Regions from separate parts of the Pseudoalteromonas sp. OF7H-1 genome, predicted to be linked through region 1. Evidence: predicted binding sites of a transcription regulator. Region 1 holds the regulator's gene; each other region holds the start of a gene.

Region 1 (10,644 bases):
GCGCCCATTCCCGTTAAGACAATCGCTAACGTGTCGCCACCATAAGCTTTTGCAACACTTGCAAATGTCACATCAACGCTGGGTTTATAGGTGATCCTTGGACTATCATCTTCGAACACTTTTAGTGTCTTACTACCACCGCGATTTTCAACCAGCATTTGCTTACCGCCAGGGGCTAAATAGGCCACCCCAGGCATTAATCTATCACCTTGCTCGGCTTCCTTAACCTTAATCTGGCATAAACTATTCAATCTTGCTGCAAACGCAGGTGTAAATGCGGCCGGCATATGCTGGATAAGTAAAATTGGATGAGGAAAGTTTGCAGGCAACTGAGTTAGTATTGTTTGCAGTGCAACGGGTCCACCTGTTGATGTACCAATTGCAACCAGTCCATATTTCTTACCCGATGCTCTAGCACCCGCAGCACTAGACGTACCACCAGATACAGGCCTCTGAAAACTTCTATCCGGTTGAGGGATCGTTGCTCGTCCTGTATCAGCGCGAGTTGCTCTAGACTCGACGCGCTTTGGCGGAGTCGCAATAGTAGGGCGAGTAAAACGGCTAACGCGACGGCGGCCAATTTCCTTTACCTTATTTTGTAACGACTTAATTGCTTCTTCGCTATTACGAGCGATGTCTTCAAACTTTTTCGGTAAAAAATCTACAGCCCCCGCATCCAGTGCATCTAACGTAGCACTAGCGCCTTCACGAGTTAACGAAGAAAACATTAAGATTGGGGTCGGAGTGGCCTGCATGATCTGCTTTACCGCACTGATCCCATCAAGCACAGGCATTTCCACGTCCATCGTAATTACGTCTGGCCGCAATGAAGCGGCCTTTTCAACCGCCTCCTTGCCATTAACTGCGAAATCTATAACTTTGATTTCACTGTCTTTTTCTAAAATTTCACTGACTCGACGACGAAAAAAACTAGAATCGTCTACGACTAACACTTTAACTGCCATTGGCAACGCTCTTTAATTTGCTCTACAGCAGAGCAGCAAATGCCGCTCTAGAATTCGAACTACGCCTAATAAAATTAGGCGTAGTGTTTTAATAAGTTGGGGACATCAAGGATTAGCGCTATACCACCATCAGATGTGATGGTAGCACCGGCCATACCTGGTGTACCTTGTAATAACGCATCTAGTGGTTTGATTACGACTTCCTCTTGGCCTATAAGAGAATCAACCACAAAACCGACTTGTTTAGTGCCAATTTGCGCAATGACAACATGGCCTTCAGCCTTTCTCATGCCCCTGTTCGCACCTTTTACCAACCAATGTTCAAGATAAAATAACGGAATTGCTTTTTCTCTCACTATGATAGTCAACTGACCATCAACCACATTCGTTTTTGTCAAATCTAAATGGAAGATCTCGTTCACGCCGGCAAGTGGTAACGCAAACGTTTGCTCTCCAACGACCACCATCAAGGTAGGCAAAATAGCCAGTGTAAGCGGTACCTTAATCTCTAATACGGTACCAACACCCAATTCTGATTGGATATTTACCGAGCCATTCAATTGAGTGATCTTCGTTTTAACAACGTCCATCCCAACACCACGACCAGAAATGTCTGAAATTTGCTCTTTTGTTGAGAACCCTGGTGCGAAGATCAAATTATAGGCTTCAGTATCGGACAGTCGGCTTGCTTGATCGGAGTCAATCACGCCTTTATTTATAGCAATCTTTTTGAGCTTTTCAGGGTCCATACCGGCACCATCATCTCGAATCGTGAGAAGAATGTGATCTCCCTCTTGAGATGCTGACAATGTGACTGTACCCATTCTTGGTTTGCCAGACGCTTCACGTACGTCAGGCATTTCAATACCGTGATCTACTGAGTTTCTCACTAAGTGGACCAGTGGATCTGCAAGCGCTTCAACCAAATTTTTATCTAAATCCGTCTCTTCGCCCTGTAAAACTAGGTTGATTTCTTTTTTCAAGCTGCGAGCAAGGTCTCTCACTACTCGAGGAAAGCGACCAAATACCTTTTTGATTGGCTGCATCCGCGTTTTCATCACGGCGCCCTGCAAATCAGCAGTGACTACATCAAGGTTCGAAATAGCTTTACCCATGCTTTCGCTGTTGGTGTTATTCGCTAAGCTAACCAAACGGTTACGAACCAATACTAATTCGCCAACCATATTCATGATTTCATCAAGACGTTTAGTATCAACTCGGACCGTGGTCTCAGCTTGTGCCGCAGGTTTCTTCGCAGCGGCTGGTGTGGAAGCTTTTGCAGCCTCGGGCTCTTTTTGCGGTGCTGGTGCTGGAGTCGCAGGCTTAGCTTCAACTTTGGGCGCAGGCTTTGGCGCAGGTTTCGGCGCTGGCGCGGCTTTAACAGGCTCTGGTTGCGCAGGTTTAGTCTCTGAAACCTCTACTGGCGATTCATCGACCGCTTTAGGTGCACTGCCTTTACCATGAAGCTCGTCCAACAAAGCTTCAAACTCATCGTCGGTAATTTCTTCGTCGCCAGTAGACCCACTTGGGGCTGCTGGTGAGGTTGATTTAGCCTTAGGTTCACTCGCTTCTGGGGCAACAGCATCTTCTGCATTTGGTGCTCCACCGAATTTACCAACACCATGAAGTTCATCTAAGAGGTTATCGAATTCGTCATCAGTGATATCACCATCATCTGTGGTTGATACAGCTTCAGGTTTAGTTGCCGGAGCAACAGCAGGCGCATTACCCGAACCGTGTAATTCATCTAAAAGATTTTCAAATTCTTCTTCTGTTATCTCATCGATGCTGGAGCCGCTATCATCGCCTGAACCAACATCGGCGTCGAATAAAATATCATCAGCACTTAAATCTGGCACCACAGGTTCTGGCTCAGAAGTAGGTTCGTCAATCACTTCACTGACTTCGTCTTCAGATGCAGGCTGGCTAAGTTTGTGGAGTGTTTCAAGCAACACAGGGTCGGCCGCTTCTGGTTCCTCACGGTTTTGAATACAAGCGAACATTTCGTTGATCGTATCCAAAGATTGCAAAATAACATCCATCAGTTCGGAAGTTACTTTTCGTTGCCCTTGTCGTAGTACATCAAACACGTTTTCCGCACCGTGACAGGCATCGACCAGTTCGGTCATACCTAGGAAGCCAGCCCCACCTTTTACGGTATGGAAGCCACGGAAAATCGCATTGAGAAGTTCTTTATCTTCAGGATTATTTTCTAGTTCAACAAGCTGTTCAGATAACAGTTCTAATATTTCGCCTGCTTCAACAAGAAAGTCCTGCAAGATATCTTCATCGACTTCAAAGCTCATACACACTCTCCAACTAGAAGCCTAAACTAGATAGCAAGTCATCGACTTCGTCTTGACCAGAAACCACGTCATCTCGCGATTCAGCGTCAATAATTGGACCTTCAGGTCCAGACAATTCATCACTGATAGTCTCGGTTGTTTTTATTTCGTTTTCATTCGCTTTCACAGCAGTTGAAGGCGCTTCATCTGAAGTACCAAAAACAGTCAGGAGGTGAATGAGACTATCTTCTACTTCTCTCACAAGCTCAATGACGCGCCGAATAACCTGCCCAGTCAAATCCTGATAGTCCTGAGCCATCAGCACATTCGTCATTAAACCTTGTAATTCGTCTGTACGTGTCTTTGAAGTCTGCATAAAGCTGTCGAGATCATGACACAGAGATTTAAACTCACCGAGTTGAATGTCTCTGCTCATCAATCGATCCCAAGTGGGCTTTATTTGCGCTAACTCATCCGCTAGGTTCTGCGCAAGAGGTAAGCTTTCTTCGACCGCGTCCATCGTTTTGTTAGCAGCGCTTTCTGTCATTTCCATAACATAATTAAGACGCTGCTTGGCGTCAGGAATAGCCTCTGTCGTGAGATCTGCGAGGCGAGTATCCAGCTCAAAGTTCTTCAAGGACTCGTGTAATTGGCGAGTCAGCTTTCCGACTTCTGCAAATAACTCCGATTGCTCTTTGTTAGCAGCTTCTAAAATCAGCTGGTCAGCTTTTTCTTGTTCACCTTGCTCTAGAAGCTCAACAAGTTGCTTAGCTTGTTCAAGTGTAATTTGAGGCGCAGCATTTACAGACATAGGCCATATCCCCTTGCTGTTAGCCTAGTCGCTCAAATACTTTTTCAAGCTTAGTTTTGAGCGTACCTGCAGTAAACGGTTTAACAATATATCCGTTCACCCCAGCTTGCGCTGCTGCAACAATTTGTTCTTTTTTTGCTTCTGCGGTAACCATCAACACTGGAATGTGCTTAAGCTTTTCATCTGCGCGTATTGCACGAAGCAAATCAATACCTTGCATGCCCGGCATATTCCAATCAGTTACTACAAAGTCAAACTCCTGATTTTGTAGCATCGGAAGTGCTGTACTACCATCATCAGCTTCTTGAACATTGGTAAAGCCTAAATCTCTTAATAGGTTTTTGATTATTCTTCTCATAGTAGAGAAATCATCAACCACGAGAATCTTCATGTTCTTATCCAAAACTTCCTCCAGTGAGGTTCGAACCCAACTATTTTATGTACTCTAATTTATCCAGTCATTGATTTTAGCTTTAAGCTTTATCATTGCCTGACCGTGAATTTGGCTTACTCGAGATTCACTGACATCAAGGATGGCACCAATCTCTTTTAAATTCATTTCGTCGTTATAGTAAAGTGATAAAACCAGAGCATCCCTTTCGGGTAACGCTTTGATAGCATTTACTAAAGACTCGTTAAAACGTTCATTTTTAACGTTATTAAACGGTTTGTCTAGCGCAAAATCGCTGTTTGCTGGGGTTATCACGTCTTCATCAACCCCAAGATCCTCAATACCGATGACTTTACTTGCATTTACATCATGTAAAATATGATGGTACTCATCTAGAGATATATCAAGTTTTTCAGCGATTTCAGTGTCTTTTGGTTCTCGACCAAGGAGAGATTCTAACTCGGAGATAGCCTCTGCAACCATTCTGCTATTTTTGTGAACAGAACGAGGCGCCCAATCACCACGACGGATTTCATCCAGCATTGCGCCTCGAATACGGATCCCGGCAAAGGTCTCGAAACTAGCGCCTTTAGTTGCATCGAAATTTTTAGATGCTTCAATCAATCCAATCATACCTGACTGGATCAGATCGTCGAGTTGCACACTTGCCGGAAGTCGAGCAATCAGGTGACATGCCACTTTTTTGACAAGTGGAGCATGCCGTTCAACCACCTTATGAATGTGGTCTGAAGTTTGATATCCCGCAGCTCTATTGACCGGAGAAGCCATAATCACCCGTTTACAAGTTGTTCAATGAAAAATTCTAGATGACCAGAAGGTTGATGCGGAATTGGCCATTTAACTGCCTTAGCAGCTAGTCCCTTAATCGCAATCGCCGCAGGGGAACTCGGAAATAAATCCACGATAGCTCTTTGTCTGCGAGAAGATTTACGCATGTTTTCGTCAAACGGTACGGTGGCCACTAATTCCAGTGCTACATCAAGAAAACGGTCTGTAACTTTTGAAAGTTTAGCAAATAATTCTTGCCCTTCACGCATACTGCGGACCATGTTGGCAACAATTTTAAAACGATAGACACCATGCTCTCTGCTCAAAACTTTGATCAACGCGTAAGCATCTGTAATGGAAGTCGGTTCATCACACACCACAACCATCACATCTTGTGCAGCTCGAGAGAAGCTCAGAACCATATCTGAGATACCAGCTGCGGTATCAACAATTAAGACATCAAATTGCGTGTTAAGCTCGCTAAATGCACGAATAAGTCCTGCATGCTCTGCGGGAGTCAGCTCTACCATACTTTGAGAGCCTGAGGTCGCCGGTACAATTTTAATTCCAGCGGGACCTTCTACGAGAATCTCATCTAGTTCACATTCACCCGACAACACGTGCGACAGATTTTTTTCTACCCTTAGACCTAACATCACATCACAGTTTGCCAAGCCCAAGTCCGCATCTAAAACGAGAACTCGCTGTCCTTGTTGGCCCATAGCGATGGCAGTATTGAGCGAGACGTTGGTTTTACCCACCCCACCTTTTCCACCGGTCACGGCTATTACTTTTACACCCTGGTTGCTATTTTGACTCATTCTACGCAGGCCACTTGCTTGATCTAAAACTGTGTTAATCATACATTCCTACTGACTCTGACGCTACAGGTACACGTCGAGAGTGCTGTGCTTTTATTCTTTTTAAATACAATTGCTCAGCCTTTTTTACTAGCTTTTGAGCATTTGCTACGCGAATGTCTTCTGGCACTCGCTGACCGTTGGTAAGATACCCTATTGGCAAGCGATTTTGAATCGCTATGCTAATTATCTCACCTAAACTTAGACTTTCATCAAGTTTTGTGAAAATACAGCCACTTAAATTTACTTTTTTGAAGTGTCTTACTGTTTCTTGTAACACATTCATCTGTGCTGTCGCACTTAATACTAAATAGCTGCGAATATCTACTCTCGCGCTACGCATAAGTGTATTTAACTGTTCAGTTAAGCGCAAATCTCTTTGACTCATTCCCGCCGTATCTATTAATACTAGACGCTTATTGCGTAAATGATAAAGCACTTCTGCAAGTTCATTTGCATCTTTAACTTGCTTAACCGGACAACCAATGATTCTACCATAGGTAGCTAACTGCTCGTAAGCGCCTATTCTGTAGGTATCAGTCGTTATTAACGCTACTTTATCTGCACCGTATTTTTGTGCACCTAATGCCGCTAATTTTGCAACCGTTGTGGTTTTACCAACACCAGTTGGACCCACCATCGCAAATACGCCACCTTGACGAAGAATATCATTGTTAGTGGTGTGCATTTGGTTGATCACCATGTTTAACAATGCATTCCAGGCTTCTTTACGAGAAACATCATCAGGGATAAAGCATGCCATTTGCTCAGCAACGTCTTTGTCTATGCCCATTCCTTCCAGACGATCTACAAGACACGCACGGGTTGGATCGCGACGAGCCATTTCTTGTTTCATTAGACCAGATACTTGATGTTCAAGTAATTGACGAATAGCGTTCATTTCTTCGCGCATTGCACTCATTTCGTCAGGCTTGGCATTTAACTCAGGTAAATCATCACCAAAACCGTTGTCTAACTCATCCGACTCGCCCCAATGCTGTGGCTGCTCAAATGCATCATCATCAAAGTCAAAAGATTGGCGACGAAATTGCTGTGGCTTCGCTTGGTGCGTCGGTGCAGCAGTTTGTGTTTTACGTTGGCTGCTTAACATTTGCTCTGTATCTATCCCCGACTGGGAGAACATAGAAGCAAGTTCTGGTGAGCGTGGGCGCGGTGCCTGACGCTCAAGCAATGCTTCTAAGCTATCAGCAACTTGCGCTTGCTTTGCTGGCTGTGCTTGGCGAGGCTCCGGACGGGCAAAGCGAGTCTGTGCTTCTCTTGGGGCTGCTGCATGGGTCGCTGGTGCTTGCTTAGCAGGTGCAGCAGTACGGTCATTATCAATTGCTGCGACGATTTCAACACCATCCGCTAACTTTTTGTTAGACATAATGACAGCATCTGCACCAAGCTCTTCTTTTACTTCATTTAAAGCCGTACGCATATCTTTTGCGAAGAAACGTTTAATTTTCATGTTACAGCCCCTTTATCCTCTATTGTCCAACCGAGCTCACTATCTTAATTTGTCTTTCTTCCGGCACTTCTTGATATGACATCACTCTAAGACCTGGAATTGTATGTTTAACAAATCGAGATAACACACTTCTTAACATACCTGAGGTTAATAAGATGGACGGTTCCCCTAGCATTTCTTGGTTGTGATGTGCTTCTCTTAATGATTCTTGAAGCCTCTCAGCCAAGCCAGGTTCAATACCTGCCCCCTCATCACCTGCGTTCTGAAGTGACTGATGCAACATCTGTTCCAACTCAGGCGCCAATGTTATGACAGGAATTTCTTCTTCGCTTCCAACGGCATCTTGAACAATCAATCTACGTAATGAAATTCTTACCGCAGCCGTTAATACATCAGGGTCTTGGCTACGTGGTCCGTACTCAACTAAGGTTTGTACAATCGAGCGCATATCTCGAATTGCAACGCCCTCATTAAGCAGATTTTGTAGCACTTTTACCACGGTAGTGAGCGGTAAAATATCAGGTACTAAGCCTTCTACTAATCTAGGGTGACTTTTCGCAAGCATATCTAATAGATTTTGTACCTCTTCATGACCAAGTAATAGTGACGCATTATTCGTTAATAATTGACTAATATGTGTTGCCACCACAGTTGCAGCATCTACTACTGTATAGCCAAGTGAATGCGCCTCATCTTTTTGGTCTGGCTTAATCCATACTGCATCTAGGCCAAATGCAGGATCTTTAGTCTCTATGCCTTTAATCGGCCCAAACACCTGCCCTGGGTTAATTGCGAGCTCATCGCCATGCTTCAACTCACCGGTTCCTGAGCCAACTCCCATTAAAGTAATATTGTATGCATTTGGATCTAATTCTAGGTTATCGCGGATATGTACCGGCGGTACTAAAAAGCCCAGTTCCTGAGATAGCTTTTTACGCACCCCTTTAATACGACTGAGAAGCTCCCCGCCTTGGGCTTGGTCAACTAGAGGAATTAGGCGATAACCTACCTCTAAACCAATCACATCAACAGGTTGTACATCATCCCAACCAAGCTCTTTTTGATCTTGTTGATGGCCTCCTTTGGCGGCAGGCCCTTTGGCAGCTTGTTCCGCCTTTTCAATCTCCGCCTTTTTCTTTTGCTGACTTGTGTAATAGGCTATATAGCCAAGTAATACGCCTAATCCTAAGAAGGCAACATGTGGCATGCCTGGAACGAGTCCCATGGTGATCAAAATGCCTGACGCGATAGCCAGCGACTTTTCATTACCCAGTTGGTTTTTAAACTGATCGCCCATGTTGTGCGATTCATTTTGACGCGTTACGACAATTGCAGTGCCAATTGAGAGTAAAAGAGAAGGAATTTGCGCGACCAGACCGTCACCGATTGTCAGCATGGTATATACTTCCATCGCGTGACCAAAGCTTAAATCATGCTGGATCATCCCAACGAAAAGGCCACCTATTATATTAATGGCAAGGATCACGATACCTGCAATAGCATCACCTTTAACGAATTTACTTGCACCGTCCATTGAACCGTAAAAGTCAGCTTCTCGAGTCACTTCTTCACGACGAGCCCGGGCGTCATCTGCAGAGATAAAACCGGCATTTAAGTCCGCATCAATGGCCATTTGCTTACCCGGCATAGCATCAAGGGTGAAACGCGCAGACACCTCAGAAATACGACCTGCACCTTTGGTAATTACAACAAAGTTAATAATAATAAGGATAAGAAATACAACTAAACCGACGGCGTAGTTACCACCAATAACAACACTACCAAAGGCTTCAATCACCTTACCTGCCGCATCACCACCATTATGACCTTCAAGTAATACGACGCGAGTACTCGCTACGTTTAGTGCCAATCGCATGATAGTCGCGATCAGTAGTACCGCCGGAAACATACCAAATTCAAGTGGCTTCAAGGTATAAACAGTCACCAATAGCACCACAAGTGCCAATGCAATGTTGAAGGAAAATAGAATATCAAGCAAAAAAGGAGGTAGCGGCAGAATAACCATGCCAAGTGCTGCAAGCACCAACAATGGAGTACCCACACCTTTAGCATATTCTTTTTTATCTCGATTGAGTTGTTGTAAAACTGCTTTAAATTCCATAACTTAACACAAGCAAAAAAATTGACACATAGCAACAAATGCAATATGCGTTCCAATTAATAGCTTATTTTTATGAGAGCAATTTTAATGCTTCAAATCGTCTGGGATTGGTAAATCTCGAGTAAGTGCAACGGGTCTTTTCCCTTTGCCCTTTTGAAAACGATTCAGCTGAAATACATAAGCAAGTACCTGTGCAACCGCAGTAAACAATTGTTCAGGGATTTGATCACCTACTTCTGTGGTGTGATAAAGTGAACGAGTCAATACGGGTGACTCCACAATCGGCACTTCATTTCCTTTGGCTATTTTCCTAATTTGCATCGCAAGTTCATCAACCCCTTTTGCAATAACTATAGGCGCTCCCGCTCGTTCAGTGTCGTATTTAAGCGCAACCGAATAGTGAGTAGGGTTGGTCACAACAACATCTGCATCTGGTACATCTTGCATCATACGTCGTTGCGACATTTCTCTTTGTGTTCGACGGATCCGCGCTTTTATCTGAGGGTCACCTTCTGAGTTTTTGTATTCATCCTTGACTTCTTGCAGCGTCATTTTTAGCTGCTTATGGTGATTATAACTTTGATAAGGGGCATCAATCGCTGAAATAATGATCATAGTGCAACTAAGTGCTAAGAACATCCACGCAATGATTTCTAACGCATGCTCTATACTCGATGGGATTTGCTCAATACTCAAGTGTAATATTTCGTTAAAATACATATTGATAAGCAAGATTGCAAAGCCAGCTACTAATACAAACTTAAGAACGGACTTCAATAACTCTATGGCCGCTTGCGGGCCTAACATTCGCTTCAATCCCTTCATTGGGGACATTTTACTTGCTTTTGGAGCGGCTGCCTGCCAAGAAAAGTTAAAGCCCCCGAGTAACGTATTCCCCACTATTCCTGCAATTGCGATGATAAAAACAAACATGGCCATTGGAAATAGCA
Region 2 (10,644 bases), on a different contig from region 1:
TGTCAGTGGGGTCGCATTATAGGGCGATCCGATTTTAGTGCAACCCTTTTTTTCGATCTTTTCGATCGTTCGAACAAACATTAACCAAAACCCACTTTTTAGTATAAAAACCATGCAAAAAAGGACAAATCTTACTATCAGAACTATATTAATTATTGCGAAGTTTAATTAACTCGTTAAGATAGCTAACTCATTTGTTAAATTAATGTTTAACCTTCTTTTAATTGGTATATTTATATGAAGTCTTTTGATCATAAAGTAATTTTGATCACTTTGGTTATTGCAGTAGCGAGCTTTTTCATTGTTGATCTTGCATTAAGCTCTACACAGCTCGACGCTGCTCTTATGCTTGCCGTAGGTATTATCATCGGTAGTGTAGTAAGCCAGTTTTTAAAAAGTGATACACAACAAGAAAAACAATCAAACTTATCAACTACTACATTATATGTAGGCAATCTACCATATCGAGCCAACGAACATGTTGTCCGCGAACTTTTCGAAGAGCAAGGGCAAGTATTTTCAGTTCGTCTACTTAAGGATAAAAACACAGGCAAACGACGTGGTTTTGGTTTTGTTGAGATGTCTAAGCAAGATGCAGAAAAGGCGATTACTCAACTCAATGAGCGTGAATTTCAACAGCGTACATTAAAAGTAAGAGAAGCAAAGCAAAAGCCTGAAGGTGAGATGGATCACTCACCCGCTTAATTAATCTTTATTTAAATTAATTATAGAGATTACTTCTTTACTATCCATTACTGGTGCCGTTGCATAGAAACACACTTCCGATGCACTCGGCACCTTTTCTCCTACTACTATTTGACTTCCCAACAATGACACTGCACGGTTGGCTATTGCTTTGCCTGAATCAACCAGCTCAACATGCTTCTGTAAGCAATTCTTGATATCGTGAGCTATCAAAGGAAAATGTGTACACCCCAACACTAGCCTATCAACAGTGGCTGGAATGTTAAGCCGAGCTATTTCCACGCACAGTGCCTCTTTATCCAACTCATTATGCCAATAAAAGTGCTCAGCGATCCTTACAAGCTCCGTTGAATGCAAAGTTTCAACTTTACAACCTGAGGTAAAATCCATGATGAGCTTATGCGTATATGCATTATTTGACGTTGCCGGTGTTGCTAATAGTGCGATGTGCTTGGTCTTTGAACTAGATGCAGCAGGCTTAACAGCAGGAACCACACCTATAATTGGTATCTGGGTATGTTTTCTGGCTTCTTCTAATGCGTATGTTGAAGCGGTATTACATGCAATAACGATAAGATCAACATTGTCCAAGTATTGCTGTTGCCAACGAATAAGTCCCTTGATACGTGATTTGATTAGCTCTTGAGGCTGAAGGCCATATGGGAGAAAAGCATTGTCCATAACATAACTAAATGAAACCCCCTGCAAACATGCCTTTAAGTGCGACAGCACACTGGTGCCACCGATCCCCGAATCGAAAACCAAAATATGCGACAAACTTCATACCTCAAATCAATGAAGTATGAAGTTTGCCATGAGTCCTCGCGAAAATAAACTGGCTTAGCTTGTTTGTTTTTGCTCTACTTGCTCTTTATTTAGTTCATTCAGTTTACTAAAAAAGCTACTAGCATAATCCAAAAACTCATTTAGTCTCGACTGACCTTCATTCATCCAAGCAAGCAGGTTTGGCAACTCCTTATCGGCATTGAGTCCCTTAGCCTGCTCTTGCATATCTGCTAACTGCTTATTGAGTGGCATAAATGCCTTCTCTAACTCTTTCATTGGATTGCCTTGCTGATATTGAGCAATCGCAGCTGACGTTTTACTTTGTCTTAGATCCATCGTGAAGTTAGTGATCTGATCGGAATTTAAACTAAGCGACTTTGCCAAATCGAAAGCTTCATCGTATTCACCACCGAAAAACGAGTCACTGACATTACGGATATCTTCCATCATATCGTTAATTGCTTGCTGCTCCTCTTCGTTCAACTCACCATTAACCTTAATTGAGAAACTGACTTCGTGAGAGGACTTAGTGCCATATGCCATGCCATAATCATTACCTTTTTGCGCGACACTCGCAGCGGCCCCCTGAGCATACGCATCGGAGAATGAAATAACGACTTCATCCCCTTCAGCTGTAGTAAATGCATATTCAGCCTGATTAGAAAGGCTCGCAAACTGTGCGGCACTGATCGCTAATGCCTTTGGTGACTTTTCTTCAAACAATTCTTTTTCAAAATCATCTAAACCTTTAAAAATCCCTTCTCGTGATTTTTCAATACCATCTTCGATGTCGGAATTGAAAGCGCCCATGCCTTTTAACTCTTCGCTGGCTTCATCAATACCCTGTAGCACGCCCTTACGTGCCCCATCTAGCATAGATTTCAATTCGTCATCATTTTTGCCGTCGACTTTGGCTTTCTTCACTGCACCCTGAACAAAATCGAGTACATTTTTGACAATAGATTCAAAATCAAATAGTGGCTTGTCTTTTTTATCTTGTGTCGGCTTCTCAATCCCCAACGCTTCTGCAAGCTTATCATCAAGAATTTTAGCTGCTAGCTTAGATTTATTCCCCGCATAGCTGTCTGAATTAATTTGGATATTTGGTCCTATCCCTTTGCTCTTTCCAGGCTTATGCTGCATCGCTGGATTGAGCAACTGATTTAATTGCCCGATTTTCATGGTATGCCCTCCAATATATTAGTTAGATTATCGGCATATTTGCGCAAAGCTAAAGTATAATGATTAAAAAAACAGCAAACCAGACGCATCAGTGATGCTAGACTGGACAAATTAGCAACGCTCCCTAAAATAGCGCCTCTTAATTCAACATAGATGGTTTTAGCATGGCAGTAATAAAAATTGATGATTCAGCATACGAGCAACAGTTAGCAGATAAAGCTGAGCGTATCACAACACAATTTGCACAGTTTGATGCACCTGCACTTGAAGTGTATGAATCTGCAACTCGCCATTACCGCCAGCGCTGTGAATTTAGAGTATGGCATGAGGGTGAAGATCTGTTTCACATCATGTTTGACCAGCAAACAAAAGAAAAGATCCGTGTTGATAGCTTTGATCCTGGTGCACCACTTGTCAATGAAATGATGCAGGTGATGATACATCAGCTGAAAGGCAACGAAATATTGCGTCGTAAACTGTTTCAGATCGACTATCTCACGACGCTGAGCGGTGAAGTACTGATCAGCTTACTTTATCACAAGCAGTTAGATGAAGCGTGGCAAACTGCCATGCAGACATTAAGAGCCGAATTGAAACAAACCTATAAAGTTGATTTTATCGGTCGTGCTAGAAAACAAAAGGTTGTGTTTAGCAACGACTATGTAACTGAAAAACTAAGCGTTAACGGTAAAGAATATATTTATCAGCAGGTTGAGAACAGCTTTACGCAACCGAATGCGGAAGTGAATCAGAAAATGCTAGCTTGGGCGCAGTCCATTAGTGAACCGCTAAGCAACGACCTATTAGAGCTTTATTGTGGTAACGGTAACTTTTCAATCGCATTGGCAGGCTCATTCAATAAAGTGCTGGCTACTGAGATCTCTAAATCATCAGTAAAGTCTGCACAATTTAATATTGCAGCAAATAAAGTCGATAACTTAGATATTATTCGCATGTCGAGTGAAGAGTTTACACAAGCCATGAAAGGGCAGAAGTTTTCTCGATTAGATGGTATTGATTTACAGTCCTATGATTGCCAAACGATCCTTGTCGACCCGCCTCGTGCTGGCATGGATGAATTGACTTGTCGCTTAGTCAGCAACTACGACAACATTATTTATATCTCATGTAATCCAGACACGTTAGAGCGTGACTTAGCCTTGTTATGTGAAACGCATAAAATCGCACGTATGGCGATTTTCGATCAGTTCCCTTATACCCATCATATTGAATCTGGCGTTTACTTAGTGAGAAAGTGATCTCTAACGATTAACGACTGGCTGCCATCGCTGTGATAAGTGCTGGCAGCTGAGTTTCGCTAAAAACCTGAATACCGGATTGCTGTAATAAAGACGCCGTCAGCCCCTGCCCTACTATTTTTTTACCGGTATGACTACCATCGTAAATCAGATTGCTGCCGCAAGACGGACTGGACTCTTTTAACAACGCAAACTTTATATCGTGCTGAAGGCAAGCCGCTAGCGCTTTTTTAGCACCGAGTTCAAACGCGGTGGTAAAATCATCCCCTTGTTTACTCAAAACTTTACCATCTGCTATTTCAGCCGATGGGCGAGGTGTTGGTAAACCACCAGATACTTCGGGGCATAGCGGTAAGACCCAATTTTTTTGCCGCCAATACTGTAATGTATTGTCTTGAAGGCTTTGTGAAGAGGCGTCATACCTCACCGGATAACCTAATAAACAGCTAGAAACTAAAATTTTAAACATAAAAAAGCCCCGCAATAATTGCAGGGCTAGTCTAATACAAATTAGATTTTATTTCTTTGCTAAATAATTCACCAAAGCAGCAATTTGCTCAGGCTTAGTCGTACCAGACTCACGAAGTAATAGCTTGTATTTACCGTTTACCACGAACATTGGTACTCCTGTTAGCGCGCCTTTATCAGAAAGAGTCTTCTGCATTCGTTGCATTTTTGAAGCTTTAGTACGAACAGAGAAACTGGCATAAAGTTTATCAAACTTCTCTTCTTCAACACCTTGTGCAATAAAGATATCTTTTACATCAGCAAGTTCATTGATTTTTGCACGCTTGCCATGGATATGATTAAACATGGCTGCAACTATCTTGTCTTTTTGTGGCAGCACTTCAGCAGTTGCAAGAGCTTGTGCCAACACCTGTTGGATCTCAGGCTCTCTTGGACCGACAAAATCTATATGGCTCTTTTTAAACTTAACGCCCTCGTCCAGCTTTGGTTTAACGTCAACGATTAAATTTTCCATTGCGTTACAGGCTGGACAATAAAAAGAAAAATACTCCATTACCTCAGGCTTTTTCGTGCCACGCTCAGCAATAACTTCATAATGTACACCTTCTTCAAATGGCGCAGCCTGAGCAAGAAGAGGAAGCATTAGTGCAACCGCTAAGCCTTTTAATACTTTCAACATACTAACTTTCTCCAGTCCTTATTTTTTTAATAGATATGCGATCAATTCATCAAGCTGCTCTTGACTCTTGATACCTTTCATTTCGATTCTGTATTTGTCGTTTACGATAAAAGTTGGAACGCCTGTAAGCGCACCCGCTTCAGAAAACTTTTCTTGTGCTTTAAGCATGTTATTTTCCGCACTCACTACTGGCATGCTCGTTACAGCCTGATCAAACTTTTCAGCAGAAATCCCATTTAACTCCATTAGCGTTTTCAAATCTTTAATGTCTAACAGTTTGTTTCTTTCAACATGAATAGCATTAAAAATCTTCTCGGCAATCACATCCGCTTTGCCTGCTTGATCAGCAATAATATAGGCATAGCTTAGGTTGCTCTGCGTTTCTGTAGGAACGCCTCGCAGGAAGTTCACATGGCTTTTTTCAAAGTACGCCCCCTCAGGTAAGTTCTTTTCAATCGCTTTTGCAATTGGCTCAAAGCGGAAACAGTGAGGACAGTAAAAAGAGAAAAACTCAGTAACTTTCTCTGAGTTACTCTGTTCGGTTGTTAAGGTTGTGTAGTGTTCACCTTCGGTAAAGTCTGAAGCCATCGCAGCAATGGGCAAAAGTAATGCAATAAGTGCGATTTTTAATTTTTTTAGCATGTTACTCTCTCTAATTTTAAGGAAATAGGCTCAAACTTGGTTCATCTAATGCAGCAAATTGCTCTTTTAACGCTAGGATCTGTTGTTCCCAGTATTTGTCTGTCGCAAACCAAGAAAAGTTCCGTTCGAATGCAGGATCCTGCCAGCGCTGTGCCAACCAAGCCATATAATTCACCATTCTCATGGCACGTAGCGGCTCAATTAACCCAAGCTCTTTTGAATCAAACGGCATAAATTCTTCGTAACCCATAAGCAGGGTGTCTAACTGTACCAATTGCTCGTTGCGGTCGCCATTTAACATCATCCACAAGTCTTGTATTGCAGGGCCTTGCTGACAATCGTCAAGATCCACCAACATCAATTGATCTCTAGACCACAATAAATTTCCAGCATGGCAATCCCCATGAAGCCGAAGTGTTTTGGCAACTTGATACTTTGAGGTTGCTTTGTTAATAACTTGCTCAAGAATAGTAACAAATGGAGTATGTAGATGACTAGGCACTAACTGGCTTTTTAGCAGTGTTTGTTGCGCATCAATTAAAAAACGCTGGGTATTGAGCTGTGGTCTATGCTCGAATGCTCGCTCAGCCGACAGACAATGCAAGCGCCCTAGGTAGCGACCTAAAATTTCTAAGTGATCTAGATTATCGAGCTCAAACTGACGTCCACCAACGCTTGGAAACAACGTATAGCGATAACCTTCATAAAAATGCAGACTACGCCCAGTAATAAGTAAAGGCGCTACAACAGGCACTTCAGCTTCTTTCGCTGCCAGTGCGAATTCATGCTCTTCTAGAATTTGTTCATCCGTCCAACGCGCTGGGCGGTAAAACTTCACCACATAACGTTTGCCGTCCTCAGCACCAAATTGATAAACACGGTTTTCATAGCTGTTTAAGGCCAATAATCCCGTTGTCGGATATATCTCAAGTGCCTCAATCGCATCTAAAATAAGATCCGGTGTCAACGCGTTAAAACTAAAATCGTTCATAATGTTTATAAAAAAGCGAGGTTTTATACCTCGCTTTTACCTTGTTATCTTCCTTTGAAGAAATTGGTCGGCTGCGCCAGCCGTTCTTCAGGATCGTCTTGGTTAATAAGCACAAACTCAAATTCAGTGACTGGCTTTTTCAAATCATATGGATCAATCACAACAGAGAGTGGCACATCTAATGTCGTGCCTGCTGCTAAGTGCACCTCTTGCTTACCGATCACCTGATAATTACTTAGACCTGTTATTGCAATAGAAAATTTCTGCTCAACTTGCGCTTTGTTTATCACTTTCAAGGTATAGGTATTTTCTACCAATCCCTCAATATTGACACGATAAAGCTGATTTCTATCCCGAATGATATCAAGATCCATCGGCTTACGCATCGCAATGTTCGCAACTAATGCACCAGTGATAACAACCAGAATCAATAAATAACCGATTAATTTACCACGTACTGGTTTGGTCTTTTCGCTAGATGATTCTAAATTGCGCTCTGTAGTGTAAGCAATCAATCCACGCGGGTAGTTCATCTTATCCATAACACCATCGCAGGCATCAATACACGCACCACAGTTGATGCATTCATATTGCAAGCCATTACGAATATCGATACCGGTAGGACACACCTGAACGCACAGGTTGCAATCGATACAATCTCCAAGCCCAAGCTCTTTTGGATCTTGTTTGCGTCCTCGAGGACCTCGACTTTCACCTCGTTCGCTATCATAGGCGACGGTAAATGTATCTTTATCAAACATGGCTGATTGGAAACGAGAGTAAGGACAGATGTGTAAACACATGATTTCCCTCATCCAGCCGGCATTACCATAAGTACAAATGGTAAACACGATAATGCTAATGACGGAATAAAAGCCTGCAGAGAAAGTAAGTAAATCAGGGATCAACGAGCGGATTGGGGTAAAGTAACCAACAAAAGTGATTGCGGTATACAGTGAAAAGAGTATCCAGCTACCATGTTTTGCCGTTTTTCGCCAAAACTTGTCAAAATCCATCGCTCTCTGATCTAGTTTTTTCCGTTGGTTTGCCGTTCCTTCAAACTTTTCTTCAAACCAAATAAAGATAAACGTCCAAACGGTTTGCGGGCAGGTGTAGCCGCACCATACCCGGCCATAGAAGGTGGTCACCAAGAACAGAGCAAATGCCGCTATCATCAGAATAAAAGCAAAGATAGTCAGATCTTGTGGCCATAATGTCATGCCAAAAATATTAAACTTCTGCTCAAAAATATCGAACAACACCGCTTGATGACCGTGAAAGTTTAACCAAGGTAAAGCCATAAATGCCAACATACCAATAAAGCCGATACGCCTTCTTAGCAGTTGATGTAGGCCTGACACCGCCCGGACATATATGCGATTGCGAGGATTAAAACGATCGGGCGTAGAGCTATTGAGCGATTTCCCTTCAGTGCCACCTATTGGCTTTTGAATTTTTACTTCAGACGGTATGTTTTTAACCTTGATTCTTTCGTTCTCCATGGAAGCTCCTTAGTGCTTTGGAACGAGATGCACTTGCTACAGTGACCTTAAAAAATACAGGCTAAACTATTGCAATGTGCCCCATGACATAGTTTAGCGCTTACTATTATACGCTTTGAAACTCTATGATTAATAGTAAGTTGAGCTAAAACCCACCATAAATGATGAGAGACTTGTTGCGACCTGACAGACAAGTTTATTACACTAGGAACAAGATTTTTGTTAGCTAGATCAAATCAGCGTCAGATTATGAAAAAATTCTTAGTATTAGCCATTATAGTCGTTGCTCTGTTTACTGTGGATCATCCATTGATTAAAGAGCCAAGAGATAGATTACTCGGTCAAGGCGTTGAAGTACTCAGCGAGTCCAGCAAAGTACAACGCAGTACGGCTGCAAGGATCGCCAGAGCCAATGTCGTAAAAACAATTACCATGACAGATGACGAAAAGCGCTATATTGACGAAGCCCTTGCAACAGATGAAAAAGTAAGGCTTTTCCACCTCAAGTATTGTAAAGAAAACGACTATAACTTGTATTTTTACGGCCCCGATCTCGTCAAAATCTGTGAAATTGCAGAGCAAGCCATTCATGAAGCGAAGGGATTATAATGGACTTTAGTCAATTAAATAAAAAGTCGGCAAAATCCTTTAATGATCAAAAAGCACTCATCAAAAAGCTTAGTCAGGGACGTGTTGTCAATTGCCCCAGCTGTCAGCAACCCATTGCACTCAGTTTAAGCCAATCGACATCAAATCGAGCTGTGGCACAATGCCAACAGGGTTGCACATTTATCGAGTTAGATCTCGCGTAAAGCATTTTTGATTAATCAAATAGTCCGCTATTCACTGCGGCAACTTCGACTAACTCAGCATAAGAAGCGGCAAACTCGTCAGCCAATTGCGCTTGAGTTAGTTGAAACTCGGTCAGTGACTGTCCTACTTTGTCACAGTAAATCGTTAACTGTTGCTCACCAAGTGCAAAAAGCCCCAGTTGTTCTGTGCTCACTTGCAAAGCTTGTTTAATATCGTCGGCGAGCGGACTGGACATCAATTGCTCATAAAAGGGCGTCGCCGCCATTAAAAACCCTTCGGCCCAATTAATTTTTTGCTCAAGTGGTGTTTCACCACTCCAAGGCAATTGAAATTCAGTTTCGTATACCTGCTCAGAAATTTCATGATGTAAAGCCATCAATGCAAATGCAATACTCTCATCTAGTTCGGGATCTGCGTTGGTTAAAGTCTTAAGCCACTTATCTACCTCGATACCGTTTGGGTCTATACAGGTAGCAAATAAATATCCTTGTAAAAAAGCAATATCAATAGAAAGTTTGCGCGCAGAAAAGTAGTTTTCTAAATTCAGCTGATCAGCTGCAGTAAAAGAGAAGTCGTGCATAGTGTTGCCTTGAACTTAGGCGCCGTATCAGCGCCTACAAAAATGCTTTTATATTAATAACTAACCTGAGATTAGATTAATACCAATTAGTCTTAATACTTGCTCAATTTGAAGGAGCAAATCTGACGCTAACTGCGTTAAAAATTTCTCATTTAGAACAACTAAATAGCAAAATTTTCGCCTTGCCTACATGGATGTAGGTACCTTGGCGATAGCAGGACGCGTAAGCGGTGTTATCGACAAGATTTTCTCGCCTCAAAATAGGTCACTTAATTAAGCAAATTGGTATAACTAAAGTCTGATATGACAGAAGTATATTATAAATTTACTGGGTAGCGACCTTCGCCATCCGGTCTCCCCAAAAACTTAACCGCATCGTGTACTTCTTTTGGTAGACTTGCATCTGGCTTGATATTACCAGACACGCGAAACTGGAAATTGGCAGCTAGTGTCGCATCAGCCTGTAAGCCCAGACGATTTTCAGGGTCTACAACCACGGCAATATCTCCTGATTTACAATCGAGCTGACCACTAAGGTCTCCGATACTAAACCAGCCATTCATGCCTTTAACATCAATATTTGGACTACTTATCTCACCATTTAGTCCTTCGCAATACGGTGCACCACTTTGATACTCCTTCACATTGACGATAACGCGCCCTTTGGCATCAACCGGCAATGGCAGAGTTACTTGATCCATAGCCTGCTCAACACTGAAACGAAGTGAGGCATTATTTACCATCACGGATTTACTTACTAAATTCGATGAGAAATTAGCTTTTCCTGAGATCTCATTTTTATCTCTCGCATTACCAAACTGTACATTGCCTGCCAACTCACCGAGTAGTAATGACGACGGTTCAAGCTCCCACTTAACCTGATTCAATTGAATGTTATTGAATCTCACACCGCTCACTTGACCATGCCAAACAGAACCATTTACTGCGCCTAGCTGCAAATTAGCTGGCAATTGGCCTTTAAAAACTTGCAGCAACACCGCAGCTGGCATAGTAAAAGCACTAAAAATAATAAATGC
Region 3 (10,644 bases), on a different contig from region 1:
ATTGTGATTGGTGGTGACGGCTCGTTTAGGGGAATGCAGGCGCTGGCAGCTCACTGGCAAGGTCAGCTAATTGGTATTCCCGGTACTATAGATAATGACCTTTCAGGGTGTGACAACACCATTGGTTTCTCCACAGCCATCAATACCGCCACCTCCGCAATAGATAAAATCCGTGATACCGCAAATGCTTTTGAGCGAGTTTTTATCACCGAGGTGATGGGTCGTCATAACGGGCATATTGCTTACCATGTAGGTATTGCGACAGGTGCTGAGGCTATCATTTCATTTGAAAATTGCACGGCAGAGAATACCTCTCAGGTCTTAGCTCATCTCAAAAATGCCATAGAGCAGCAACATCAACACGGTAGCTTTTTGATAATACTGGCCGAAAATTTATGGCCTGGCGGCGCTCAAGCGCTTAAAACAGAGTTAAATAGCAATGCCGATATCAATTGCGCACTTTGCGTGTTAGGGCATATTCAACGCGGTGGGGCACCATCTGTTGAAGATAGAATGCTCGCCACGGAATTAGGGGTAGCGGCTGTGGAAGTGGTCAATGGCAGCATCAAAGCAAACACTAAAGTTGCGACGCCTGTTATGGTAGGAAAAATACATGGTGCTATTGTAATTACTGAAGTCGAGAAAGTGCTGAATATGGATAAACCAGTATCACAGGAATGGGTGCAACGATATCAGCACTACCTCGCCGAGCAATAAATACAGTGAGAGTGAAGCACATATTGATTATTCACTCTCACTATACTTTGTGTAAGCGCTAGCCAAACACGCTAAAAGCAGATTCGTTAAGCCACAGGTGACATAAAATACTCGCGATATAACCAAGCAAAATCACGGGTGCCCATTTTAAGTGCCCCATAAAAGTATAATAGCCTCTAGCTTGCCCCATGAGCGCAACACCTGCCGCCGAGCCAATAGAAAGTAAACTCCCCCCTACCCCAGCCGTAAGCGTGATCAACAACCAATGGCCATGTGACATTTCAGGTTGCATCGACAGCACCGCAAACATCACAGGAATGTTATCGATGACCGCGGAAATAATCCCTAAGAATACGTTGGCATAGGTTGCTGACCATTCACCATATAATATCTCTGACATTAAACTTAAATAACCGAGAAACCCAAGACCACCAACACACATAACAATACCGTAGAAGAATAATAAGGTATCCCACTCAGCGCGTGAAACTTTGCTAAAGACATCAAATGGCACAACGCTTCCTAACTTCTCAAGACGCTCTTGATCCCCTTCTCTTTCCGCCATCGCTCGCTTTCTTGCTAATGACCCCGGTAATGTCATTCTTAGAAAGTAACCAAAAAACTGTAGGTAACCGAGGCCCATCATCATGCCAAGGACCGGTGGTAAATGCAGCAAACTATGTGAGAGCACAGCGGTTGCGACAGTCAGTAGGAACAAAGTTAAAATTCTTAAAGCGCCGCGTTTAAGCTCTACTCTTTCATAAACTGCACTGGGCTTTCTATCCGCCACAAAATAACTCATTACGAGTGCTGGTACGATGTAATTGACCAGTGAAGGAATAAATAGCGCTAAGAATTCGCTGAAATGTACCATACCGGCTTGCCATACCATCAAAGTGGTAATGTCACCAAAGGGACTGAACGCACCGCCTGCATTGGCTGCTATCACGATATTGATACAGCTTAGATTGATAAACTCTTTGTCACCATCAGCCACCTTCATCACCACGGCACACATTAGTAAGGCTGTGGTTAGGTTGTCTGCAATTGGAGAGATAAAAAAGGATAAGAACCCAGTGATCCAAAAGAGATTCTTATAGCTAAAACCCTTTTGGATCATCCACGCTCGTAGTGCATCAAAAAGACGGCGCTCCTCTAGCGCGTTGATATAAGTCATCGCAACGAGCAAGAACAACATCAACTCCGCAAATTCTAACAAGTTGTGCCGAAACGCATGCTCGGTAACATCGGGTTGTCCCTGATTGACGTAATACGCCCCAATCATGAGCCAAATGATGCCTGCCGCCACAAGCACTGGCTTTGATTTTCGCATATGAAGTTTTTCTTCGAGCATTACAAGTGCGTATGCTAAAACGAAGACAACAATACAAACCAAGCCGAGTGTCGAGCTGGTAAGATCTAAGGTGCCTTGAGCCGCCAAGGCTGGTGATGGGATCACGGATATGACCCATGCGCAACAGAATAGCAGTAGTCCATTGATTTTCATTTTTTTGCCTATCGATGAGTGCAGAGGGATGGCATTTCAGCCAAACTCACTTTAGCATAGATAAAAAGTAATCAGCATTGGACTGAAGTCTAAGGCATCCTGTTTACAGTATTACAAACAGGCCCATACATCAGCAGTAGGTATATATGCTTCAACTTTCGCAGCAACAACAAACAGAATTACAGCAAAAATTGAGCAACGAAGGCTTTGCACGGATTGAAAATATTCTAGACGATACAAACGCTCAACATCTACATGAGTGCCTCTGTAACCTAGACTACCAGCTAGCACTGTTTCATAACGGGGCAGCAAAATCAGTCAAAGACAGTGATATTCTTGCCTTAACACCGCAAGAGCAGCAAGCCTTGCTTGAAGATATACATAGCTATGCATCACGTGGTGTTGGTTTTATGTATGGCCGCCACTCCATAGAATCGACGAGCCCTGAGGCTCTGAAAAAGCTCTACAATAACCTCAATAGTAGCGCTGTACAGTCCTGCTTTTCCGCGATATCTGGACAGAACATAATCCGTACTTCTGCCCAAGCAACACGATTTATTGGTGGTCAGTATTTAACTCGACATAATGATATTGTTGAAGCTGAGGGCCGGGTTTATGCCTATGTACTCAGCCTAAGCAAAAGTTGGCACCCTGACTGGGGCGGGCTACTGCAGTTTTTTGAACGTGATGGCACCCCCACTAAAAGTTATGCACCTAAGTTCAATTCACTGGTGGTTTTTGATGTAAGCAAAATTCATTCTGTGACTTACGTAGCACCATTCGCAAAAGCGCCGCGACTTTCTGTAACGGGGTGGTTTAGAACAATAGACACGTAAGCTCAACGCGTGTCTATTGTTCTAGGTGTCTATTTTATTAATATTTTTCGCTTATCTTTTCAATGGTTAAGATCAGCGCAAGGCCTGCGATGGCAAGCGCAATACATGCCAGCGTATTTGGATCTTGACCGTATAGTGTACTATATTGCGCTGGCAAAATATTGGCCTGACTCAATGGCTTTTCGATACCACTGGAATTCACGTAAGTCGTAAGCACTTGTTTCCAAGGCCACAATAAATTAAGCGAGCCAAGTAAAAAACCAGCTAGTAGCGAAAACGTTACTTGTTGATAGTGCGCCAATAGCCAGCTGAGTAGGCGCGAAAACGACATTAACCCCACAATACAACCTAGTAAGAATAGACTCACTAAGCCAAGTTCAAGCTGGTTCACCGCACTGAGTACATGGCCATACATACCCAATAACAGTAGAATAAAGCTCCCTGAGATCCCAGGTAAGATCATCGCGCAAATGGCAATAGCACCTGAGATAAAAAACATCCAATGAGATGCTTGTGCTTCAGCTGGTGAAAGGGAAGTAATAGCAAAGGCCACGACAGCACCAACTGCGCAGGCAATAATATTTTGGCCGTTCCAATGAGAGACCTGTTTTGCAACATAAATAAAAGAAGCGACGATAAGACCAAAGAAAAATGACCATACCAATGTTTGATGTGCTTCCAATAAATAAGTGATCACCTTCGCCAAAGACGCTGCACTGATGAGCAAACCAGAAAATACCGCCAGTAAAAAGCTACCATCAATGTACTGCCACGTTGCTTTTAGGCCGTCACGGCGTAATGTGCTCAAAGCCTGTAAGTTCACACTTTTGATGGCATTTAAAAAGCGTGCATAGATGCCGGTAATAAAAGCGATAGTACCGCCAGAAACGCCTGGAACAACATCCGCAGCCCCCATTCCGGCCCCTTTTAAAAACATAAAGAGATAGTCTCGTTTGCTATCTTTATACTGCACAAATTTCTCCTTTCATTTCCACTGCCGAGCAGTTTAACTTAAAACGCTAAAAAATAGCGACAGCTAAAGCTTTCGCTTAACTGGTCGATAACCAATTATGATATTTTACGCGCTTGTACCATGATCATCAGAACGCTTTTATTACTTGTTACCGCTTTACCCGCGACGACTTTTGCAGCAGAACATATTGATGCAGCACCACTTGGTTCTCTTTATCAGCAAGACGCTAATCGTTTCTACGAGCCATCGCAGCTGATAAAGCTGGAAAGCGAAAACGAAAGCTTTTATGTATTTCATCAAGAATATATGGCAGCTGCTCGTGAAGGCATCGTGATCTTATTACCAGACATGCAAACTCCGCCTCTCAATAACAGCGGCATAAGCTTTCTTGCAAAACGCTTAAGCGATGATGGCTACGACACCTATACCCTTACTCCGCCGGACCTTTCTTATGCACCGAGGCTGCTAGAGCAAGACATCGCGCTCCCCGATGCTGAAAAACCGGCTCAGCAACCGCTTGCACCCATTTCAGAATCTAATCTCGACGAATATAAAATGGCCTTGATCAGCCGCTTTGAGGTGCTTTATAACACCCTGTCCATGACTCAAACAGAAAAGTTGGTGGTTGTCGCATTTGGTAATAGCGCAGGTTTATTTGGAGAGCACTTAGCCACCCTGCCCAATCTACGTATCGATGCCTTTGCCGTTGTTAGCCCACAACTACCTAATGCAACGCGGCAAAAGCACTTGGCATCCAACCTTTCTTTGGTAAGCCCAGCTTTACTGGATGTTTACTACAGTTTTGACAACCCTATTGTGGTCGACAATACGCCGGACAGAGCCCGCTGGGCGAGAAAAAACAGTAAATTTGATTATCGCCAACGGGAGCTTTTTGGAGAAAAAACCGATCCACTCCAACATCAAAGGCTCAGAAAGGAATTACTCGGTTTTTTACGCGTCTTATAGTGTTTCAAGTTAGCTCTTTTTTAAATATTCATAGGCAGACTGAATATCTTGGCTTTTGCGCTTTGCCACTTCCATCATATGCTTAGGTAATCCCTGAGACACCAATTTGTCAGGGTGATGCTGCGACATCAGTTTGCGGTAAGCTTTTTTGATTTCACGCTCATTCGCCCCTTCACTCAATCCCAGTACAGCCAATGCTTTAGCACGGTTTAAACCGTTATCTTGTGGTGCTGGTTGACGGCCGCCCTGTTGCTGGTGTTGATGTTGCGATCTCCCCGACGCCTGAGAGCGACGAAACTCAAATTCTGCTTGGTAGCGCTTTAGCAGGAACAAAAAGTGGGTTTCTGCGAAACCTAAATACTTGCTCACCTGTTTAAGTAAGGCCTTCTCCGCATCAGACACATGACCATCACAAAATGCCATTTGAATTTGAATCTCTAAAAACAGCTGCCTCAAGTCATAGCGTCTAGCAAAAGCTTCTTTAAAATCGGTAACCGCTTCTTTTATCGAAAAGTCGCTGCTTTTTCCCGCAGTAAACGCATGTTGCGCTTCTTTTCGCTCTTCACCCTGCAAGCCCATTTCGCTCATAAACGCAGACGCAGCTTGAATGTGGATTTCACTGACTCGGCCATTAGACTTGGCGATATGTCCCATCACAGAAAAACAGCTGGAAAAGAACAAGGCTTGGCGCTCATGCAGATCTTCACCTTTCATGAAACCTTGAAAGCCACCGACTTTATCAAAATCCTGACGCAAACTTTTATCAAATAAATGGCCGAGATAAAAACCTAAAATAGCGCCTAACCAACGACCAAATAAAAAGCCGAAAATTGTGCCTAATAATTTACCCCACATCGCTATACCCTAACTCTTCGTTGATCATTTTTAGTCGCTCTGGCGTGCCAATGTCGTCCCATGCGCCCAAATATAGTTCAGTAGAAACTTTATGCTGCTCAAGCCCACTGCGCAGCAACGGCCCTAGTTTTATAAAGCCAGCCCCAAGCTCGGCAAAAAAACTTTGGTGATATTTGCCAATGCCAGACAAGGTATACTTTTGCTGATTGAGCGGCTGATGGGCAAGGCAAAAATCGCCTTCAGGATTATGTTCGGGATTTTCTACCAACACAATGTGCGCCTCGCAATGACCCTCTGCTGTGCTACCGAGCTGTAACTGCATTAGACTGCTGACATCATAGTCAGTAAAAATATCGCCATTGAGTACAATAAAGCTATCATTCTGTTCACATAACATCGGCAATGCTTGAATTATTCCACCTGCAGTTTCTAACCCACCTTCAGGCTCATCGCTGTACTCAATATTGACACCGAAGTGAATGCCATTGCCGAAATAGTCTTTTATCACCTGACCTTGCCATGCAAGATTTATCACAATATCGCAGATCCCAGCCGCTTTTAAACGCTCGATATGATGCTCAAGTAGTGGTTTTCCTGCGACGTTAAGCATAGGTTTTGGTTGGTTCGCGGTCAGTGGCATCATGCGTTTACCACGACCAGCAGATAAAATTATCGCTTTCATTGTTACTTCTATTTAGTGCCTAATTTGGCCTGCGCTTGAGGCATTATGTCATTCTCCAGCCAGCTTGCAAGCCACTGAAATTCTTTATACTTATTCGCCACTTCAACAAGATAGCGTAAGGTTGGCAAAATATTTTCTAAGTACCCGCCTTTGCCGTCTCGCTGCAATAGGCGAGTAAAAATCCCGGCAGCTTTAAGGTGCCTTTGCATCCCCGTTAAGTCAAAGTAATGTTGGTAGGAGCTAAAATCCATATCGCCTAATAAATTTGCCGCTTTTAAGCAATCAAAGCTATGTTGCTGAAGCTCGGTAAACTCATGTGCATCAAGGCGAGTATAACAATCCCGCAACAGCGAAACCACATCATAAGTGACAGGTCCTTGTACCGCATCCTGATAATCAATGAGATACCACTGAGACTGATGACATATCAGGTTGCGACTATGAAAATCTCGATGCATCGTAACCTGCGGCTGGCGAGTCATCGCATCGACGAGCTTCAACTTCACATTATGCCACTGCACTTGTTGATATTCGGTGGGTGTTAAACCAAGCCATTTTGCTACAAGCCACTCGTAAAAGATATTAAGTTCCATATCAACGAAATCAGCATCATAGGGCTTCATCCATTCACTCTTTGGTGTTTTGGCTATTTCTGGAATAAGCGCTATCAACGCACGATAGTCCTCTAGCCGAGAAGGCAATGCCAATCTATCGGCCAAATGCTCAGAACCCAAATCTTGTAACAGTAACAGCCCTTGCTCTTCATTACTCTCAAGGATTTGTGGCACATTGAGGCCTTGCTCTGCAAACACCGTATTTAAACCAATAAAAGGGGCATTATCGAGTTTATCGACTGGTGTCTCCATCAAGATCCACGACATCGTTTGTCGCTTGACGCGATAATAACGGCGGAAACTGGCATCCGAGGTGATAGCCTCACACGTAAAATCGTCGCTATGTATTGCTTGCTGTATAAACTCAACGCGCTGGTTTTGACTATTCATGGATTTACTATTACACCTTCTACTTGTAAATATTTAAATGCTACTGTATTTCCGACAGTTTTCATTTATCATGATGAGCTTATTATTAAATGCTCAGCTAATAGGTTATTAAATGCGCAAAATTTGGGGCTTGGCTGTATTATCCGCGATTCATTCTACAGCTTTTGCTAATACGAACATTGTCGCCGCACAATGTAAAGACTATATGCAGCCAGAAAACTGGAAGCCGTTAGCCTCGCTGCCCAAACATGCCATTGATATCGTTGCCGATGACTTAGAACTACAAGGTACTGATAGCGCTGAATTTTCGGGTAATGTGGTGATTAACACTGAAACCATGAGCTTAGAAGCTAGACGTGCGCTAATCGATAAAAAAGAAGGCCTGCTCAGCGCTTCTGGACCACTACTCTATCGTGACCAATTTACCAAAGTTCACAGTAATGGGCTATTCGCTGATTTAAATGCTAACACCGTGAGCTTGCTTGGTGCTGAATATGAATTAACAGACCAGCAGGGCCGCGGTGGTGCAGAGAAATTGCATGCCTCTGGCAGCAAAATTTCACTCGACAACTCGAGCTTTACCACGTGTCCTGCTGATGACCCATTTTGGAGTATCGAAGCGAGCAGCATTGTACTTTCTCGAGAAGACGGTTGGGGTGAGACCTATAATACGGTGTTCAAAATTATGGACACGCCCATTATCTATTTACCCTATTTTACGTTTCCAATCGACGATAGACGAAAATCAGGCCTGCTGACGCCGACAATTTCCAGCTCAAATAAGTTTGGTTTAGAGCTGATCACCCCTTATTATCTCAACCTAGCCCCCAACTACGACGCGACCTTAACGCCAAGATACATGGCTAATAAAGGATTTCAGCTTATTACCGAGTTCAGATATTTAACTGAACAACATCAAGGTAAAATTGGCGTGGAATATCTCAGTAAGGATGATTCCGAGCCGCAGCTAGACGATCGCTATCTTGTGCATTGGCAACAAAAAAGCTATTTAAGTGATAAATGGCGCGCATTTGTTGATGTCACAAATGTCAGTGACGATAACTACCTCACTGACTTAACATCCGAATACGCCAATGAAACCGACACTCAATTGTACCGTACTGGCAGCTTGAGTTATCTAGGCGACGATTGGCTGGTTGACTTAAAACTGCAAGATTTTGAAGTGTTGGGTGATCACAGAGAATCCTACACTGCACTACCGCAAATTAGCTTCCGTACACGTGACAGTTATGAACTTGTTGGTCTTGATTGGGACTTTGAGGGTGAATTTGCCTATTTTCAAAATGATGCTCTACCAATCTCAGAGGCGTCGCGATTACACCTAGAACCTCGCGTGTCTTTTTCACGTAGCGACTACGCTTGGTCATTTACTTCGGAAGCACGCCTACTTCACACGCGTTATGAACAAAATATAGATGTGCCTGATACAGAGTATGAGGAGTCTGTCACGCGTACATTGCCAAGTTTACGGGTACATGGACAACTGAATTTTGAACGCAGTACCGAGTTCTTTTTTGAACAAGGCACACAAACACTTGAGCCACAAATTCAGTACCTTTACACACCACACAGAGAGCAAAGCCAAATTGGCTGGTACGACACGGCTAAATTACAAGATGACTTTATTGGTCTGTTTAGAGCACGCCGTTACTCAGGTTATGACCGTATTGCAGAAGCCAATCAATTCACCGTGGGTGCAACTACGCGTGTATTCGATAGCAGTAATGTCGAACGCTTTAACTTCAGTGCAGGTCAGATCATTTATCTTGAGTCATCTGTAAAGCCTTCTGAACAGCTATTTACTGATGATACCAACTATAATGCACTATTTGCCGCTGAATCCATGTTACATTGGCATAAGCGCTGGTACCTCTCAGGTGGGGTGCAATACGATGTGGATAGCAAAGAGTTAGTGCAGTCTCACTTTACCTTGGACTATAAAGGAGACGACAAGCAGTTAGTGCAATTGAACCATCGTTATGTTAATGATGTCTCAGACTATGAAATTGACCAAGTCGGTCTCTTTACAAGTTTACCAATTGACGATAACTGGCAATTTGTAGCAAGCTATCACCGAGATATGACGGCAAATAGAAGTGTTGAATCCTTTGTTGGTGTTCAATACCAGTCTTGTTGTTGGGCTATTCAGGTGACTGCGAATCGTCAAATTGAAACAAACTTAAACCAAACACTTACAAATGATGAAGCAGTGTTTGATTCTGGCTTCAGCCTGAAATTTGTCCTTACAGGGCTTGGAAGCCAAAGCAGTGGTGATGCGAGTAAACTCCTTCAACAGGGTATTTTTGGTTACCGTAGACCGTATTTTTTGAATAAATAGAATTTAGAAAGCCGTATGAATTTAAAAAAGTTGTTATTAGTGGCCTCATTAAGTGCAGGCCTGTTTACTCAAGCACATGCTGAGCGTGTAAAGCTAGATACTGTTGTTGCCACGGTTAATGATGGTGTAATTTTACAAAGCGAAGTCGATCAAATAATAAATCGTGTTAAAGAACAGGCTGAGCAGCAAGGCACAGAGCTTCCTAGCGATAAAACATTACGCTTACAAGCCATCGATAAACTCATTGAGCAATCTTTAATGTTGCAACTGGGTGATCGCATGGGTATGCAAATTTCCGATGCTCAATTAGACCAGACCATTGCAAATATTGCCCAAGATCAAGGCGGTACTATCGCTGACCTACGTCGCTCAGTTGAAGCGAGTGGCGAAAGCTTTCAGGCATATCGAGAAGAGATCCGTAAAGAAATAACCACAAGCCAAGTGCGCCGTGCCAGTGTTGACCGCCGTATTTATATTAGCCCTCAAGAAGTGACTAACCTGCAAAAAATCTTGAGTGAGCAAACGGGTAACTCGGAAGAATATGATATTGGCCATATCTTGATTAAGATCCCAAATAAAGCAACGCCAGAAGAAATTGAAGACGCTCGTGAGCGCGCTGATAACGTGATTAAGTTTTTGAACGAAGGTAAAGAGTTCAAGCGCATCGCAATTGCCTCTTCGAGCGGCTCAAAAGCACTAGATGGTGGTCAATTAGGCTGGATGGGCATTAACGAAATGCCAACCT

The links. The regulator FliA, encoded in region 1, starts transcription of late flagellar genes. The targets are predictions, from matches to a motif close to CTAAAGNTNNNNNNNNNNNNGCCGATA.
Region 2: MHN30_RS22275 (DUF5610 domain-containing protein) is a predicted target of FliA. The motif match lies at 2,702-2,728, and genes of this name have one in related genera.
Region 3: MHN30_RS00090 (DUF3530 family protein) is a predicted target of FliA. The motif match lies at 4,097-4,123, and genes of this name have one in related genera.

The regions. Positions count from the first base shown of each region.
Region 1 is NZ_JAKRFX010000002.1:275,698-286,341, reverse strand. It holds gene MHN30_RS03395 (chemotaxis response regulator protein-glutamate methylesterase) at 1-965, opposite strand, end outside; gene MHN30_RS03390 (chemotaxis protein CheA) at 1,040-3,271, opposite strand; gene MHN30_RS03385 (protein phosphatase CheZ) at 3,285-4,061, opposite strand; gene cheY (chemotaxis response regulator CheY) at 4,081-4,464, opposite strand; gene MHN30_RS03375 (RNA polymerase sigma factor FliA) at 4,507-5,241, opposite strand; gene MHN30_RS03370 (MinD/ParA family protein) at 5,244-6,104, opposite strand; gene flhF (flagellar biosynthesis protein FlhF) at 6,097-7,572, opposite strand; gene flhA (flagellar biosynthesis protein FlhA) at 7,592-9,694, opposite strand; gene flhB (flagellar biosynthesis protein FlhB) at 9,779-10,644, opposite strand, start outside.
Region 2 is NZ_JAKRFX010000026.1:134-10,777, forward strand. It holds gene MHN30_RS22265 (RNA-binding protein) at 238-705, shown strand; gene murI (glutamate racemase) at 706-1,482, opposite strand; gene MHN30_RS22275 (DUF5610 domain-containing protein) at 1,546-2,673, opposite strand; gene trmA (tRNA (uridine(54)-C5)-methyltransferase TrmA) at 2,838-3,932, shown strand; gene MHN30_RS22285 (DUF523 domain-containing protein) at 3,943-4,401, opposite strand; gene MHN30_RS22290 (thiol:disulfide interchange protein DsbA/DsbL) at 4,450-5,079, opposite strand; gene MHN30_RS22295 (thiol:disulfide interchange protein DsbA/DsbL) at 5,098-5,721, opposite strand; gene MHN30_RS22300 (serine/threonine protein kinase) at 5,738-6,712, opposite strand; gene ccoG (cytochrome c oxidase accessory protein CcoG) at 6,757-8,214, opposite strand; gene MHN30_RS22310 (hypothetical protein) at 8,464-8,823, shown strand; gene MHN30_RS22315 (hypothetical protein) at 8,823-9,026, shown strand; gene MHN30_RS22320 (UPF0149 family protein) at 9,038-9,607, opposite strand; gene MHN30_RS22325 (type II secretion system protein N) at 9,925-10,644, opposite strand, start outside.
Region 3 is NZ_JAKRFX010000001.1:14,187-24,830, reverse strand. It holds gene MHN30_RS00110 (ATP-dependent 6-phosphofructokinase) at 1-717, shown strand, start outside; gene nhaD (sodium:proton antiporter NhaD) at 776-2,224, opposite strand; gene MHN30_RS00100 (2OG-Fe(II) oxygenase family protein) at 2,371-3,060, shown strand; gene MHN30_RS00095 (DUF368 domain-containing protein) at 3,098-4,033, opposite strand; gene MHN30_RS00090 (DUF3530 family protein) at 4,154-4,999, shown strand; gene djlA (co-chaperone DjlA) at 5,009-5,854, opposite strand; gene murU (N-acetylmuramate alpha-1-phosphate uridylyltransferase MurU) at 5,844-6,536, opposite strand; gene MHN30_RS00075 (phosphotransferase) at 6,545-7,540, opposite strand; gene lptD (LPS assembly protein LptD) at 7,653-9,899, shown strand; gene surA (peptidylprolyl isomerase SurA) at 9,915-10,644, shown strand, end outside.